Regions from separate parts of the Comamonas sp. UBA7528 genome, predicted to be linked through region 2. Evidence: predicted binding sites of a transcription regulator. Region 2 holds the regulator's gene; the other holds the start of a gene.
What was found. The regulator sigma-54, encoded in region 2, starts transcription at its own class of promoters, with help from an activator protein. The targets are predictions, from matches to a motif close to TGGCANGNAANCTGCTTT.

Region 1: the regulator sigma-54 is predicted to act here: its motif matches at 4,032-4,049, upstream of B3349_RS18770 (P-II family nitrogen regulator).

The regions. Positions count from the first base shown of each region.
Region 1 covers NZ_DLMU01000015.1:78,735-85,425, reverse strand. The annotation lists gene B3349_RS18785 (YbfB/YjiJ family MFS transporter) at 1-1,107, opposite strand, end outside; gene B3349_RS18780 (LysR substrate-binding domain-containing protein) at 1,243-2,178, shown strand; gene B3349_RS18775 (YifB family Mg chelatase-like AAA ATPase) at 2,356-3,888, opposite strand; gene B3349_RS18770 (P-II family nitrogen regulator) at 4,156-4,494, shown strand; gene B3349_RS18765 (ammonium transporter) at 4,521-5,885, shown strand; gene glcE (glycolate oxidase subunit GlcE) at 6,244-6,691, shown strand, end outside.
Region 2 covers NZ_DLMU01000010.1:383,610-390,300, forward strand. The annotation lists gene B3349_RS14750 (hypothetical protein) at 1-251, shown strand, start outside; gene B3349_RS14755 (ribokinase) at 306-1,319, opposite strand; gene B3349_RS14760 (RNA polymerase factor sigma-54) at 1,489-3,054, opposite strand; gene lptB (LPS export ABC transporter ATP-binding protein) at 3,111-3,890, opposite strand; gene lptA (lipopolysaccharide transport periplasmic protein LptA) at 3,887-4,528, opposite strand; gene B3349_RS14775 (thiol:disulfide interchange protein DsbA/DsbL) at 4,672-5,322, opposite strand; gene B3349_RS14780 (SPOR domain-containing protein) at 5,392-6,081, opposite strand; gene argS (arginine--tRNA ligase) at 6,100-6,691, opposite strand, start outside.

The sequences.
Region 1 (6,691 bases), on a different contig from region 2:
GAACAGCGGCTGGTAGACACCGGTGCCGGCATACATCCAGGCCATGAAGTAGCCGGACACGGCCTGCATCAGTGCAAAGGCGGCCGTGGCATAGCCCCACATCTTCTTGTGTTGCAGCGGGCCGATCAGTTGCATCAGGTAACCGGAGGTGATGGCCGCCATGCCCGGCGACAGCGCGCCCACCAGGAACGCCGACGTGGCATGGCCGGCAAAGCTTGCCCACACCAGCGGCAGCGCAATCGCCGCCGCCTTGATGGCGTAGGCGCTGGTGGTGGTGCCCCACCAGCCCCAGCGGCTGGCGCAGAACGCGGCCGCCAGCGGACCGGCGATGGCCCCCAGACCAAAGAATGCCCATTGGGTGGACGCATAGGCCGCACCCAGGTGCAGCTCGCGCGCCAGGTAGTCCACCCAGAACACGGTGTGGGGGACAAAGCCGAAGGCGTCACAGGTGTAGGCCAGCATCACCAGCAGCACCGGCAACGTCCACAGCGGTGTGCTGCGCAGGGCGGCACCCGGCTGGGGCGACAGCGCCTGCGGTGCCGGCGCCGGCAGCAGCCGTGCCTGGTGCCAGCCCCCCCAGCCGGCCAGCGCGCTCGCCGCTGCCAGCGCCCACCACACCAGGGACAGGCTGGTCGCAGCCAGGGCCGGCACCAGGGTGGCCGACAGCAGTGCGCCGCAGCCGATGCCGCAGAACATCAACGGCCCCAGCGCCGCACGGCGCTGTACCGGTGTGGCGGCCATGGCCACCGATGGACCCAGCACCATCAGCACGGCGCCGGCAATGCCGGACACCAGCCGCCAGACAAAGAACAGTGCCATCGGCTGGGCCTGGCTGCAGGCGGCAAAGCTGAACGCCACGGCCAGCCAGCAGGCCGCCAGCACACGCAGCGTGCCCAGGCGCTCGGCCAGCGGTGCGGCGGCCAGCGCGCCCACCAGATAGCCCAGCAGATTGGCCGCTCCCAGATAGGCCACCTGTTCGCCGCTGAACCAGCCGGCGTGCACCATCTGTGGCATCAGCGCCGTGTAGGCAAAGCGGGCCAGGCCCACGCCGCTGAGCGTGGCGGCAAAGCCGGTGAAAAACAAAGGCAGTTCGTTGCGGTGGATCACGCGAGCGCTTTCAGGGGGAGACGCCGGCACCGCGTGCCGGCCGGAAGCCAGTGGTGCAGAGCGTACGGGCACTGAAGTCATCATGTCCAATGATTCAAAATGATGGCTTGCATCTTTTTTTCAGATGGGGTCGCCATGCAACTCAAATCCCTGCGCATGTTCGAAGCCGTGTGCGAATCCGGCAGCTTCGGTGCGGCCGCCCAGCTGCTGCACACCGTGCAGTCCAATGTGACGGCGCACATCAAGAAACTGGAAGACGAGGCCGGCGCCCAGCTGCTGGAACGCAGTGCCCCGGTGCACCCCACGCCCGCCGGGCGGCTGCTGCGCCGCTATGCCCAGCAGATGCTGCAGGCACATGACGAGGCCCTGGCCCTGTTGCAGGGCCGCCAGGCGGCGCCCGGCGCGCTGCGCATCGGCAGCATGGAAACCACGGCCGCGCTGCGCCTGCCGCCGCTGCTGGCGCAGCTGCACCAGCGGCACCCGGGCATGGCCCTGGAACTGCGCACCGGCCCCACCGCCAGCCAGCTGGCCGAGCTGCTGGCCGGGCAGATCGATTGCGCCTTCGTGGCCGGCCTGCCGCCGCAGGCGCGCCTGACGGGCTGGCCGGTGTTCCGCGAGACCCTGGTGCTGGTCAGCGTAGCGCCGCTGGCGGCCTTTCCCACGCCCGAGCAACTGGGCAGCACCCCTTTCCTGGCTTTCCGCCAGGGCTGCAGCTACCGCCAGCGCATCGAGCTGCTGTTGGCCAGTCAGGGCATCACCGCCGTGCAGATCATGGAGCTGGGCACGCTGGATGCCATCCTGGGCTGTGTGGCCGCCGGCATGGGCTACGCCCTGCTGCCCCAGGCCCTGATCGCGGCCCAGCAGCAGCGCTTCGGCGTGCACTGGTGCCCGCTGCCGCCGGCACTGGCCGGGATCGCCCAGGTGGACACCTGCTTTGTCACCGGACCGCAGGCCAGCTGGTCGCCGGCGCTGCGGGCGATGGCGCAGCTGCTGCAGGAGGTGGTAGAACCGGTGGTGGGGGCCAGGGACGCGGTGGTGTCGGCGCCCGTGGCCGAGCCCCAGTGGGCATAACGTCAGGTACCGGCTGAGCGGTGGCGCATGGCGGAGCCAGCGGGGACCGCAGAGGCGGGTTCTGCCGCCAAGTCGCCGTCTTCTACCGTTCATCGGCCTGCAGATGGGCGGCAATGTGCGGTATCGGCATGGCACGGGGCGCACTGTTGGGTTTTGCACCAAAATGGTGCGTTTGTCTCAAGGGTGCGGCCGGACGATGGCGCGCCGATATTGCAGGGCTTCCGCCACATGGGCGGCCTGCACGCCCGGGCTGTCGGCCAGGTCGGCGATGGTGCGCGCCACCTTGAGCGCGCGATGGGTGGCGCGGGCCGACCAGCCCAGGCGTTCGGCGGCTTTGCGGGCCAGGGCCTGGGCGGCGTCGTCCAGCTGCAGGTGCTGCTGCAGCGTGGCGGCTTCCAGCCACTGGTTGGCGTGGCCCTGGCGCTGCAGCGCCAGGTGGCGGGCTTGCACCACGCGGGCCTGTACGTGGGCGCTGGTCTCGGCGGGCGCGCCGGCGCTGCCGGGTTCGCTGCGCTGCAACAGCTCGGCCGGAGCCAGAGCCGGGACTTCCACCTGCAGATCGATGCGGTCCAGCAGCGGGCCGCTGAGCTTGGCGTGGTAGCGCGCCACCTGATCGGGTGTGCAGCGGCAGCGGGGGCTGCCCTGGAGGCCGCAGGGACAGGGGTTCATGGCGGCCACCAGCTGGAAGCGGGCAGGAAAGTCGGCCTGCTGGGCGGCGCGGGCGATCTGGATGCGCCCGGTCTCCAGCGGTTCGCGCAGCGCCTCCAGGGCCGTCCGGGCGAATTCCGGAAACTCGTCCAGAAACAGCACGCCATGGTGGGCGCGGGAGATGGCGCCCGGCCGAGGGGGTGAACCGCCGCCCACCAGCGCCACGGCGCTGGCGGTGTGGTGGGGCGCTGCAATCTGGCGCTGGCCCCAGGTGCCGGCGTCGAAGGGGCCGACCAGGCTGGACATGGCCGCGGCTTCCAGTGCCTCCAGCGGGGTCAGCGGCGGTAGCAGGCCGGCAAAGCGCTGGGCCAGCATGGATTTGCCACTGCCCGGGGGCCCCACCAGCAGCACGCCGTGACCGCCGGCGGCGGCAATCTCCAGCGCGCGCTTGGCGCTGGCCTGGCCCTGCACATCGGCCAGGTCGGGCCCGGCCGTTGCCGCAGCAGGCGCAGGGGCCTGGGCCAGTGGCAGGCCCTCGGTGGCCTGGGGCTGCAGGGCCCGCACCACGTCGAGCAGATGGGCGGCGGCATAGACCGTGGTGTCCGGCACCAGCGCGGCTTCACGGGCACTGTCCTGGGGCAGCACCAAAGGCGTGCTCTCGCGGTGCAGCTGCATGGCCAGGGCGGTGGCCAGGGCGCCGCGCACCGGACGCAGTGCGCCGGACAGGGACAGTTCCCCCGCAAATTCATAGCGCGCCAGCTGCGCCGGGTCGATCTGCCCGCTGGCTGCCAGGATGCCCAGGGCGATGGGCAGATCGAAGCGGCCGGAGTCCTTGGGAAGATCGGCCGGGGCCAGGTTGACGGTGATGCGTTTGCTGTGCGGGAACTCCAGCCCGGCGTTCAGGATGGCGCTGCGCACGCGTTCACGGGCCTCTTTCACCTCGGTATCGGCCAGGCCCACCAGGGTCAGGCAGGGCAGGCCGTTGGCCAGATGCACCTCCACCTCGATTGGCTGCGCGTGCATGCCAACCAGTGCGCGGCTGCGCACGCTTGCAAGGCCCATGGCGTGTTCTCCCCAGACAAGTGCGTGGCGGGAATCGGGATATTGGGTGTCTGCACTGCTTTGGTGCACAGACGGGGTGACCGACCGCTTTCCCCTCGGCAACACTGTAGTGGGCCCTGGCCGCCGCTTGGGAGAACTGTGGCTGGCACGCTCCATGCTTTGTGACAGTCGGTACGCATCGAACAGACAGACGGCATGGCCGCCCCGCAGCCAGCCACCGAGTTACAACTCCGGGCGCCGAAGCACCCGATTCAGGAGGACGCAATCATGAAAATGGTCTCAGCCATCATCAAACCCTTCAAGCTGGACGAGGTGCGTGAAGCCCTGTCGCAAATCGGCGTGCAGGGCATCACCGTGACCGAGGTGAAAGGCTTTGGCCGCCAGAAGGGCCACACCGAGCTGTACCGCGGCGCCGAGTATGTGGTCGATTTCCTGCCCAAGGTGAAGCTGGAAGCGGCCGTGGATGACGCGGTGCTGGAACAGGCGCTGGAAGCCATCGAATCCGCAGCCCGCACCGGCAAGATCGGTGACGGCAAGATCTTCGTCTATGACCTGGAACAGGTGGTGCGCATCCGCACCGGCGAAACCGGTAAAGAAGCCCTTTGATTTCCACCCTTCAGCGAGAGACAGTCATGAAAAAAACGCTCCCTGCACTTTCACTGGGTCTGGGTCTGCTGACCGCAGCCGCCGGTGCACTGGCCCAAGAGGCCGCCCCTGCCGTCGCCGCTGTGGCCGAAGCCGCCGCCCCGGCCGCTGCAGCAGCTGCCGAAGCCGCTCCCACCCTCAGCGCCGGTGATACCGCCTGGATGCTGACTTCCACCATGCTGGTGATCCTGATGACCATCCCCGGTCTGGCACTGTTTTACGGCGGCCTGGTGCGTTCCAAGAACATGCTGTCCGTGCTGGCGCAGGTGTTCGTGATCTTTTCGGCCATCACCGTGCTGTGGGCCATCTACGGCTTCTCGCTGGCATTCGGCGGTGAAGGCACGTTCTTCGGCGGCTTCGACAAGCTGTTCCTGGCCGGCATCACACCGGACACGCTGTCCAGTGCGCTGAAGACCATTCCCGAATACGTGTTCGTGGCCTTCCAGTCCACCTTCGCCGCCATCACCGTGTCGCTGATCGTGGGTGCGTTCGCCGAACGCATCAAGTTCGCTGCCGTGATGCTGTTCTCCATCCTGTGGTTCACCTTCAGCTATATCCCCATGGCCCACATGGTCTGGGGCGGTGGTCTGCTGGCTGCCGACGGCGCACTGGACTTCGCTGGCGGCACCGTGGTGCACATCAACGCCGCCATCGCTGGCCTGGTGGGTTCCTACATGGTGGGCAAGCGCATCGGTTTCGGCCGTGAAGCCCTGCCTCCGCACAGCCTGACGCTGACCATGGTCGGTGCCTCCCTGCTGTGGGTGGGCTGGTTCGGTTTCAACGCCGGCTCTGCAGGCGCCGCCAATGGCATCGCCGGTCTGGCTTTCATCAACACCATCCTTGCCACCGGCGCTGCCGCCGTGTCCTGGATCGTGGCCGAAGCCCTGCACAAGGGCAAGGCTTCCATGCTGGGTGCTGCCTCGGGTGCGGTGGCCGGTCTGGTGACCATCACCCCCGCTGCCGGTTTCGTGGGCCCCATGGGTTCCATCGTGATGGGTCTGATCGCTGGCCCTCTGTGCCTGTGGGGCGTGTCGGGTCTGAAGCGCATGCTCAAGGCCGATGACACCTGCGATGTGTTCGGCGTCCACGGCGTGGGCGGTATCCTGGGTGCCATCCTGACCGGTGTGTTCTGCGCTTCCAGCCTGGGTGGCGTGGAGCCCGAAGGCTTCAACATGGCCCACCAAGTGTGGGTGCAGTTCAAAAGCGTGGTTGTGACTCTGGTGTGGTCCGGTGTGGTGGCAGCGATCGCCTTCGCGATCTGCAAGGTCACGGTCGGTCTGCGTGTGTCGGAAGAAGCCGAACGCGAAGGCCTGGACATCACCAGCCACGGCGAGTCCGCCTACCAGCGCTAAGCCGCTGGTTCCCGACCGGGCACGGGGTGCCCGCCGCCCGGTCGGTGTTCCCATTGCGAGTGACGTGACGATTCATAGCCCGCCCCTGGCGGGCTTTTTTTATGGCTGCGGCGTTCGGACGGGCGGCGGCCCGCTTCCGTGCCGCATGCTGCGATTTCAGGAGCTGTTTGGGGCACTGCAGTGTGATCTCTGGGTGGCTTGGCGGTCAGGATTCAATCCATGCAAACGCCGCCAGCTATACAAGTTGTAGCAACAGCGGTCTGCACGCCTCCGGCCAGCACGCTTCACGCCGGCTGTTCAAAAAAATCACAAGGCCGGCATGTACGCGCCAGGGGGGCTGCCGCTACCATCGCTGCCCATGGAACCAGCACTGAGCCAGATCATCGAGCGCGTGCGCGCCGCCAGCCAAGCCGCTACCCCGCAAGCCCTGCGCATCCAGGGCGGGGGCAGCAAGGATTTCCTCGGCCTTGAACTGCGTGGCGAGGCGCTGGATGTGCGCCCGCTGCAGGGCATCGTCGATTACGAACCCAGCGAACTGGTGGTGACGGTGCGTGCCGGCACCCCACTGGCGCAGCTGGAGCAGGTGCTGGCAGAACGCGGCCAGGCCCTGGCCTTTGAGCCGCCGCACTTTGCCCGCCAGGGCCGCCAGGCCACGGTGGGAGGCATGGTGGCGGCAGGGTTGTCCGGCCCGGCACGTGCCAGCGTGGGCGCGGTGCGCGACTATGTGCTGGGTATCGAAATTCTGAATGGCAAGGCCGAGCTGCTGCGCTTTGGCGGCCAGGTCATGAAAAACGTGGCGGGTTACG
Region 2 (6,691 bases):
CCACCGCCGACCAGGCCGTGCCCGCTGCGGCACCGGCGCCCGTCATGGCCGAACCTCAGCCAGTGGACGAAGTCCCGGCGGAACCCATTCTGGGCAAGCGCACCGACAGCCATGGCTGCAAGCCGTCCACCGGCCACGCCTGGTGCGAGCGCACCAAGAGCTGCGAGCGCCCCTGGGAGCTGGCCCTGCAACGCGGCTTTGAAAACACCCCGGCAGGCTGGCACGCCTACTGCGACGGCAGCACCCGCTGAGCACTGCGCGCACGCAGCTCCGCACGGGGTCTGGCGCGCCCGTCCCTGCGTCGCCTACTGCACATGCAACGGGCTGGCCGCGCCACCGGCCAGGGCTTCGACCTGGGTGCGCTGCGGTATGGACGGCTGTGCGCCCACCTGGCCCATGCACAGGCTGGCAGCACGTATGCCCCATTGCACGGCATCGGCCAGGGCATGGCCTTCGGCCAGGCGGGTGACCAGCGCCCCCAGAAAGCTGTCGCCCGCACCCGTGGTGTCCAGCACCGGCAGCGCCAGCGCGGGATGGGTGCTGACACGCCCTCCGCACACGGCCACCGCGCCCTGGGCTCCCAGCGTGACCACCACCTGGGACACGCCCCGCGCCAGCAGGCGCTGTGCGGCATCGGCCGCCGCGGCCGGGCTGTCCACCGCCTGATCGCTGTAGGCACCGGCCTCGACCTCATTAACCACCAGGGTGTGGACCAGGGGCCACCAGGCCTCGGGCACCTCGCGCACCGGCGAGGGATTGAAGACCACGCGACAGCCAGCGCTGCGTGCCGCCTCCAGCACCTGCTCCAGCACGCTGTCGGCGGTTTCACGCTGCAGCAGCACGAAATCGGCCTGGGCCAGCACATTCAGCAGCACCTCGTCCGGCAGCTCCAGTAGCACATTGGCACCGGGCACCACGCAGACCCGGTTCTGGCCATTGCCCTCCACCAGCACCATGGCCGCACCGGTGGACACGCCATCCAGCACCTGCACATGGTCCATCTCCACGCCGGCGTCGTGCAGCGCCAGCCGCAGGCTGTTGCCATGGTGGTCACGCCCCACGCAGCCGAACAGCGTGACCTGGGCGCCGTGGCGTGCGCAGGCCACTGCCTGGTTGCCGCCTTTGCCGCCGGGCAGGTAGCGCAGGCTGTGGGCCATCACGGTTTCCCCGGCGTGGGGCACGCGTTCCAGGTGCAGCACCGCATCCATGTGCAGGCTGCCCACGACGGCGATGCGGGCCACGCTGTGCGGGTGATCGGGTTCGGGCTGCGCCGACAGCAGCTTGCGGGGCAGCGCGGAGGAAGAAAGCGGGGCAACCATGGGAGTCTCCTTTGCTGCCAACGGCCGTGGCATGTGCGGAATGAACCAAGGATGGCTGCACGATACCTCCAACTGCCGGCGCTGCCCAGCCGGTTTGCACGCATCCGGGGGCTTGCGGCAGCGCAGCATGCCCGCAGGCGCCCCGCCTCCGCACGGGCCCAGTCCGGGCTTACAGCGTCTTGCGCAGATTGGCCGGCGCGATCTTCAGCGCCTCACGGTATTTGGCCACGGTACGGCGGGCGCACTCGATGCCCTGCTCCTTGAGCATCTCAGCGATCTGGCTGTCCGACAGCGGCTTCTTGGCGTTCTCGGCCGAGACAAACTGCTTGATCAGCGCCCGCACCGCCGTGCTGGAGGCATTGCCGCCGGTTTCCGTGCCCAGCCCGGAGCCGAAGAAATACTTGAGCTCGAAGGTGCCGTGCGGCGTGGCCATGTACTTGGCGGTGGTCACCCGGCTGATGGTGGATTCGTGCAGACCCAGCTCGTCGGCGATGTCGCGCAGCACCAGCGGGCGCATGGCCAGCTCGCCGTGCACGAAGAAGTTCTTCTGCCGCTCCACGATGGCACGCGACACCCGCAAGATGGTGTCGAAGCGCTGCTGCACGTTCTTGATGAACCAGCGCGCTTCCTGCAGGCGCTGCTGCAGACCGGCATGGCCTTCGCTGCCCTTGTGGCCGCGCAGCGCACCGGCATACACATCGTGCACGCGCAGACGCGGCAGCACGTCGGGGTTGAGCTGCACGTTGAACTGGGGCGTGCCTTCGCTGGCGCGGCGGCCGGCGCGGGTGACGATCACGTCCGGCACGATGATGTTGCGCTCCACATTGACAAAGCGCCGGCCGGGCCGAGGCTCCAGCCGGGCGATCAGTGCCATGGCCGTGCGCGTGCGCTCTTCGCTGCTGCCGGTGGCCTGCATCAGGCGGCGCACATCGCGCCGTGCCAGCAGGTCCAGCGGCTGGGCACAGATGGCCAGCGCCGTCTCCACCACACTGGCCTCGGCCTCACCGCGCTGCAGCAAATGGTTCAGCTGCAGCTGCAGGCATTCCGCCAAGCCCTGGGCGCCCACGCCCACCGGCTCCAGGCTGTGCAGCAGCCGCAGTGCCACGGTGAAGCGGTGCACCAATTCGTCGAGCTGCTCCGGGTCGTCCGTGCCGGCCAAGCCCTCGGCCAGGGACTGCAGCGACTCTTCGAGGTAACCGTCGTCGTTCAGGTTCTCGATCAGGAAACGCAGCACATAACGGTCCAGCTCGGACAGGTGCAGCGACAGCGACTGGCGCAGCAGGTGGTCGGTCAGCGATTCATGTGCGCGGGCCAGGTCCAGGGCGCTGACTTCGTCACCATCGCCGCCCTGGGCGTTGCGCGCCGGGGCATCGCCGCCCCATTCGCTGTCATCGGGACGCAGTTCGCTGGTGCCGTCGCCCTCCCAGTCGGGGGCATCGTATTCCGCGCTGCCGGGGCCTTCCGCACTGTCGGCGGGCGCCTCCGCAGCCCCTGCCGTCAGCGCACCATCGGCGGCATAGTCATCGCCCTGCGCCGGCGTGTCCGACTGGGACAGGCCGAAGTCTTCACGGGGGGCATCGTCGCTGTCGACTTCCAGAAACGGGTTGTCGTCGAGCATCTGCTCGACTTCCTGCGCCAGCTCCAGCGTGGACAGCTGCAGCAAGCGGATCGACTGCTGCAATTGCGGCGTCAGCGCCAAATGCTGCGACACCCGCAGTGACAAACCAGGCTTCAACGCGACGCTCCCTCTCTGTGATCTTGTGTGTGTGTCGTGGCGGCGGAAGTGGCGGGCTACATCCTGAAATGTTCGCCCAGGTAGACCCGCCGGACGTCGGCGTTCTCCACAATCTCTTCCGGTGTGCCCTGCGCCAGCACATGGCCGTCGCTGATGATGAAGGCGTGGTCGCAGATGCCCAGCGTCTCGCGCACGTTGTGGTCGGTGATCAGCACCCCGATACCGCGCTCCTTGAGGAAGCCGATGATGCGCTGGATCTCGATCACCGCGATGGGGTCGATACCCGCAAACGGCTCGTCCAGCAGGATGAAGCGCGGCTGCGTGGCCAGGGCCCGGGCGATTTCCACGCGGCGGCGCTCGCCACCCGACAGCGCAATCGCCGGCGAGGAGCGCAGGTGGTCCACGCGCAGCTCCTTGAGCAGATCGGTCAGGCGCCGCTCCACCTCGGCCTTGGTCAGGGGCTTGCCCTGTTCGTCCTGCTGCAGCTCCAGCACGGCGCGCACATTGTCTTCCACGCTGAGCTTGCGGAAGATCGAGGCTTCCTGCGGCAGATAGGACAGGCCCAGGCGCGAACGCTGGTGGATGGGCATGTTCGCCACCGAATGGCCGTCGATGTAGATGTCGCCGGCATCGCTGCGCACCAGGCCCACAATCATGTAGAACGAGGTGGTCTTGCCCGCGCCATTGGGGCCGAGCAGGCCCACCACTTCGCCTTTCTGCACGGCCAGGGACACGTCCTTGACCACCTTGCGGCTGCCATAGGACTTGGCCAGATGGTGCACTTCCAGGCGGCTGCTGGCGCCTGGGGCGGTCGGGGTGTCGGAAGAGCGGGTCACGGGTTGCGCAATTTCATGGTGTCCGAAGGCTTGAGCGGCTGCGCACTCGGCGCCACCGGGGCCTGCGGGGGCTGGGTCTTGGGCGCCAGCACGGCGCGCACGCGGCCGCCGGAGCCGGCGGCAGCTTCCTCGCTGCCCGGCGTGGCGCGGCGGTTGCCGTCCACGGTGAACACATCGGTCAGGTTGTTGTAGGTGATGATGTTGCCGGTGATGTCGTCACTCAGCGTGGCGCCGGTGTAGCGGCGCAGCTGGCCCCGCTGGATCAAGCGCACATCGTCCTTCTTGCCGTCGTATTCGATGATTTCGCCTTCGCCTTCCACGTACTCTTCGGGTGCGCCGGGCTGGGTGTCGCGCTTCTGGCGGAAGAACGCGCGCTTGCCGGGGGCCGCCCAGACCTTGCCGAACTGGTAACCCTCGGCGTCCTGGCGCACTTCCAGCTTGGCGCCGCGCAGCACGATGGTGCCCTTGGTCAGCACCACATTGCCCGTGAACGTGCTGACCTGCTGCAGCTCGTCATGGTGCAGCGCATCGGCTTCGATGTTCATGGGCTTGTTGCGATCGGCCTTTTCGGCCTGTGCCGTGCCCATGGCAGCTGCCAGGACCGTCAGCGCGAGTATCGGGAGGAGTTTGCGTGTCATGTGAGAAGGCATGAATCTTGCAGCCATTGTAGGGCACTGGTTTTCCCCAGGGCTGCCCTGTGGGCGACTCGCAGGGAAATCGACACAAAAAAGCCCGCTGTCCAGCGGGCTGTGTGCAGGGCGCTCAGGCCCTGCGGGGCCGCTCAGGCCTTGCGGCTCTGGTTGGCCAGATAGTCCACCACATTCAGCACGTTCTGCATGCTGCCGGCGCGGGGGCCGTCGGTGTAGAACTTGCCGGCCACGCCCATGGAAGGCACGCCCTCCACATCGTATTCCTGCTGCAGCGCCGAAGCCTTGCGCACCTGGTTGGCCACGGTGAAGGAGTTGTAGATCTCCTTGAACTTGGCCACGTTCGCGCCCTGCTTGCCCACCCATTCGAAGATGGCGTCATCGGTGGCCAGCTTGTTGCGCTCCACGTGGATGGCGTGGAACACCTTGACGTGCATGGCGTCAAAGTTGTCCATGGCCTGCAGCGTGAAATACAGCTTTTGCTGGGGCACGAAGCTGGCATTGAAGGCCACGGGCACACGGCGCACCACCACATGGGCGGGGGCCTTCTGCTTCCAGGCGGCGAATGCGGGCTCGAAAGCGTTGCAATGCGGGCAGCTGTACCAGAAGAACTCGACCACTTCCACCTTGCCGGCAGGTGCCTCGGTGGTGGCGGGCTTGGACAGTTTCACATAGTCCTTGCCTTCCTTGGGGGCGGCGGCCTGGGCATGGGCGGTCGCAGTGGCGCCCAGGGCCATGGCAGATGCGACCGAGGTGACGGCCAAGGAAAACTCGCGGCGTTTCATCAAAGCTACTCCTGTTAGGGGATATTCACTGCCCAGTCAGAGCCGGGCCGTGGCAAAAAGTTCTGCCTGTCAGCGCTGCACGCGCACCAGGGCCGAATCCACCCCGGCGCCGTCGAGCTTGCCCTTGAGCTGCTCGGCGTCGTCACGCTTGCCGAACGGACCCACCCGCACCCGGAACACGGTGCGGCCGTTCTGCTCGCGCTCGCTCACGCGGGCTTCCCAGCCCAGCATGGCCAGCTTGGCACGCTGGGCATCGGCGTCGGCCTGGGTGCGGAAGGCACCCGCCTGCACAAAGTAGTCGAAACCGTCCGAGCCCGAGGCGGCCGCCGCCTTGGCCTCCGACTGCTTGAGCTTCTGGTTGGCCAGGTCCCCCAGCGGGTCCGCCGAGGAGGCCTTGCCGTCAGGTTTCTTGGCATCCTGCACCGGCGGGGTGGCCGGCGGGGTGCTGACACCCGTGGCCGGACCGCTGGTCGGTGGCGTGGTGGGCGTGGCCACCGGCGGCGCAGTGGGCGCCACGGGCTGCTGGGTCACCGGCTGCGTCGGCGTCTGGTTGGCCGGGTTCTTGCCATACAGCGGCGAATTCGGGTCCCAGTTCTTGTTGCGTTCGGCTTCCTTGGCCTCGGTGTCCTTGGGGGTCTTGGTCAGGAAGGGCACCGGCACCTTGGTCACATAGACCGCCACTGCCAGAGCGGCCCCCAGGCCGATGATGATGCCCAGGATCAGCCCGATCAGGGTTCCGCCACGTTGCTTGGTCTTCATAGTTTTGCGAGTCAATGCTTACATACGATCGGGCGCGGACACGCCCAATACCGCCAGACCATTGTGCAGCACTTGTGCCGTCGCGGCGACCAGGGCCAGACGCGCCAGCTTGACCGCTTCATCGTCCACCAGGATGCGCTCGGCGTCGTAGTAGCTGTGGTAGCTGGATGCCAGATCGCGCAGGTAGAAGGTCACGTCGTGCGGGGCATTGCCTGCTGCGGCAGCGCTCAGCATTTCGGGGTACTTGGCCAGCAGCAGCATCAGCGCCTGGGCCTGGGGGCCTTCCAGCGCGGACAGGTCCACCTTTTCGAGCGCAGACACGCCCGCGCCGCCGGCTTCCTGCCAGGCGCGCAGCACGGACTGGATGCGGGCATGGGCGTACTGCACGTAGTACACCGGGTTGTCGTTGTTCTGGGCCACGGCCAGATCGACGTCGAAGGTGTATTCGGTGTCGGGCTTGCGCGAGAGCAGGAAGAAGCGCACCGCGTCCTTGCTGGTCCACTCGATCAGATCGCGCAGCGTCACATACGAGCCGGCACGCTTGCTGATCTTCACTTCCTCGCCATTGCGCACCACGCGCACCATGGTGTGCAGCACATAGTCGGGGTAG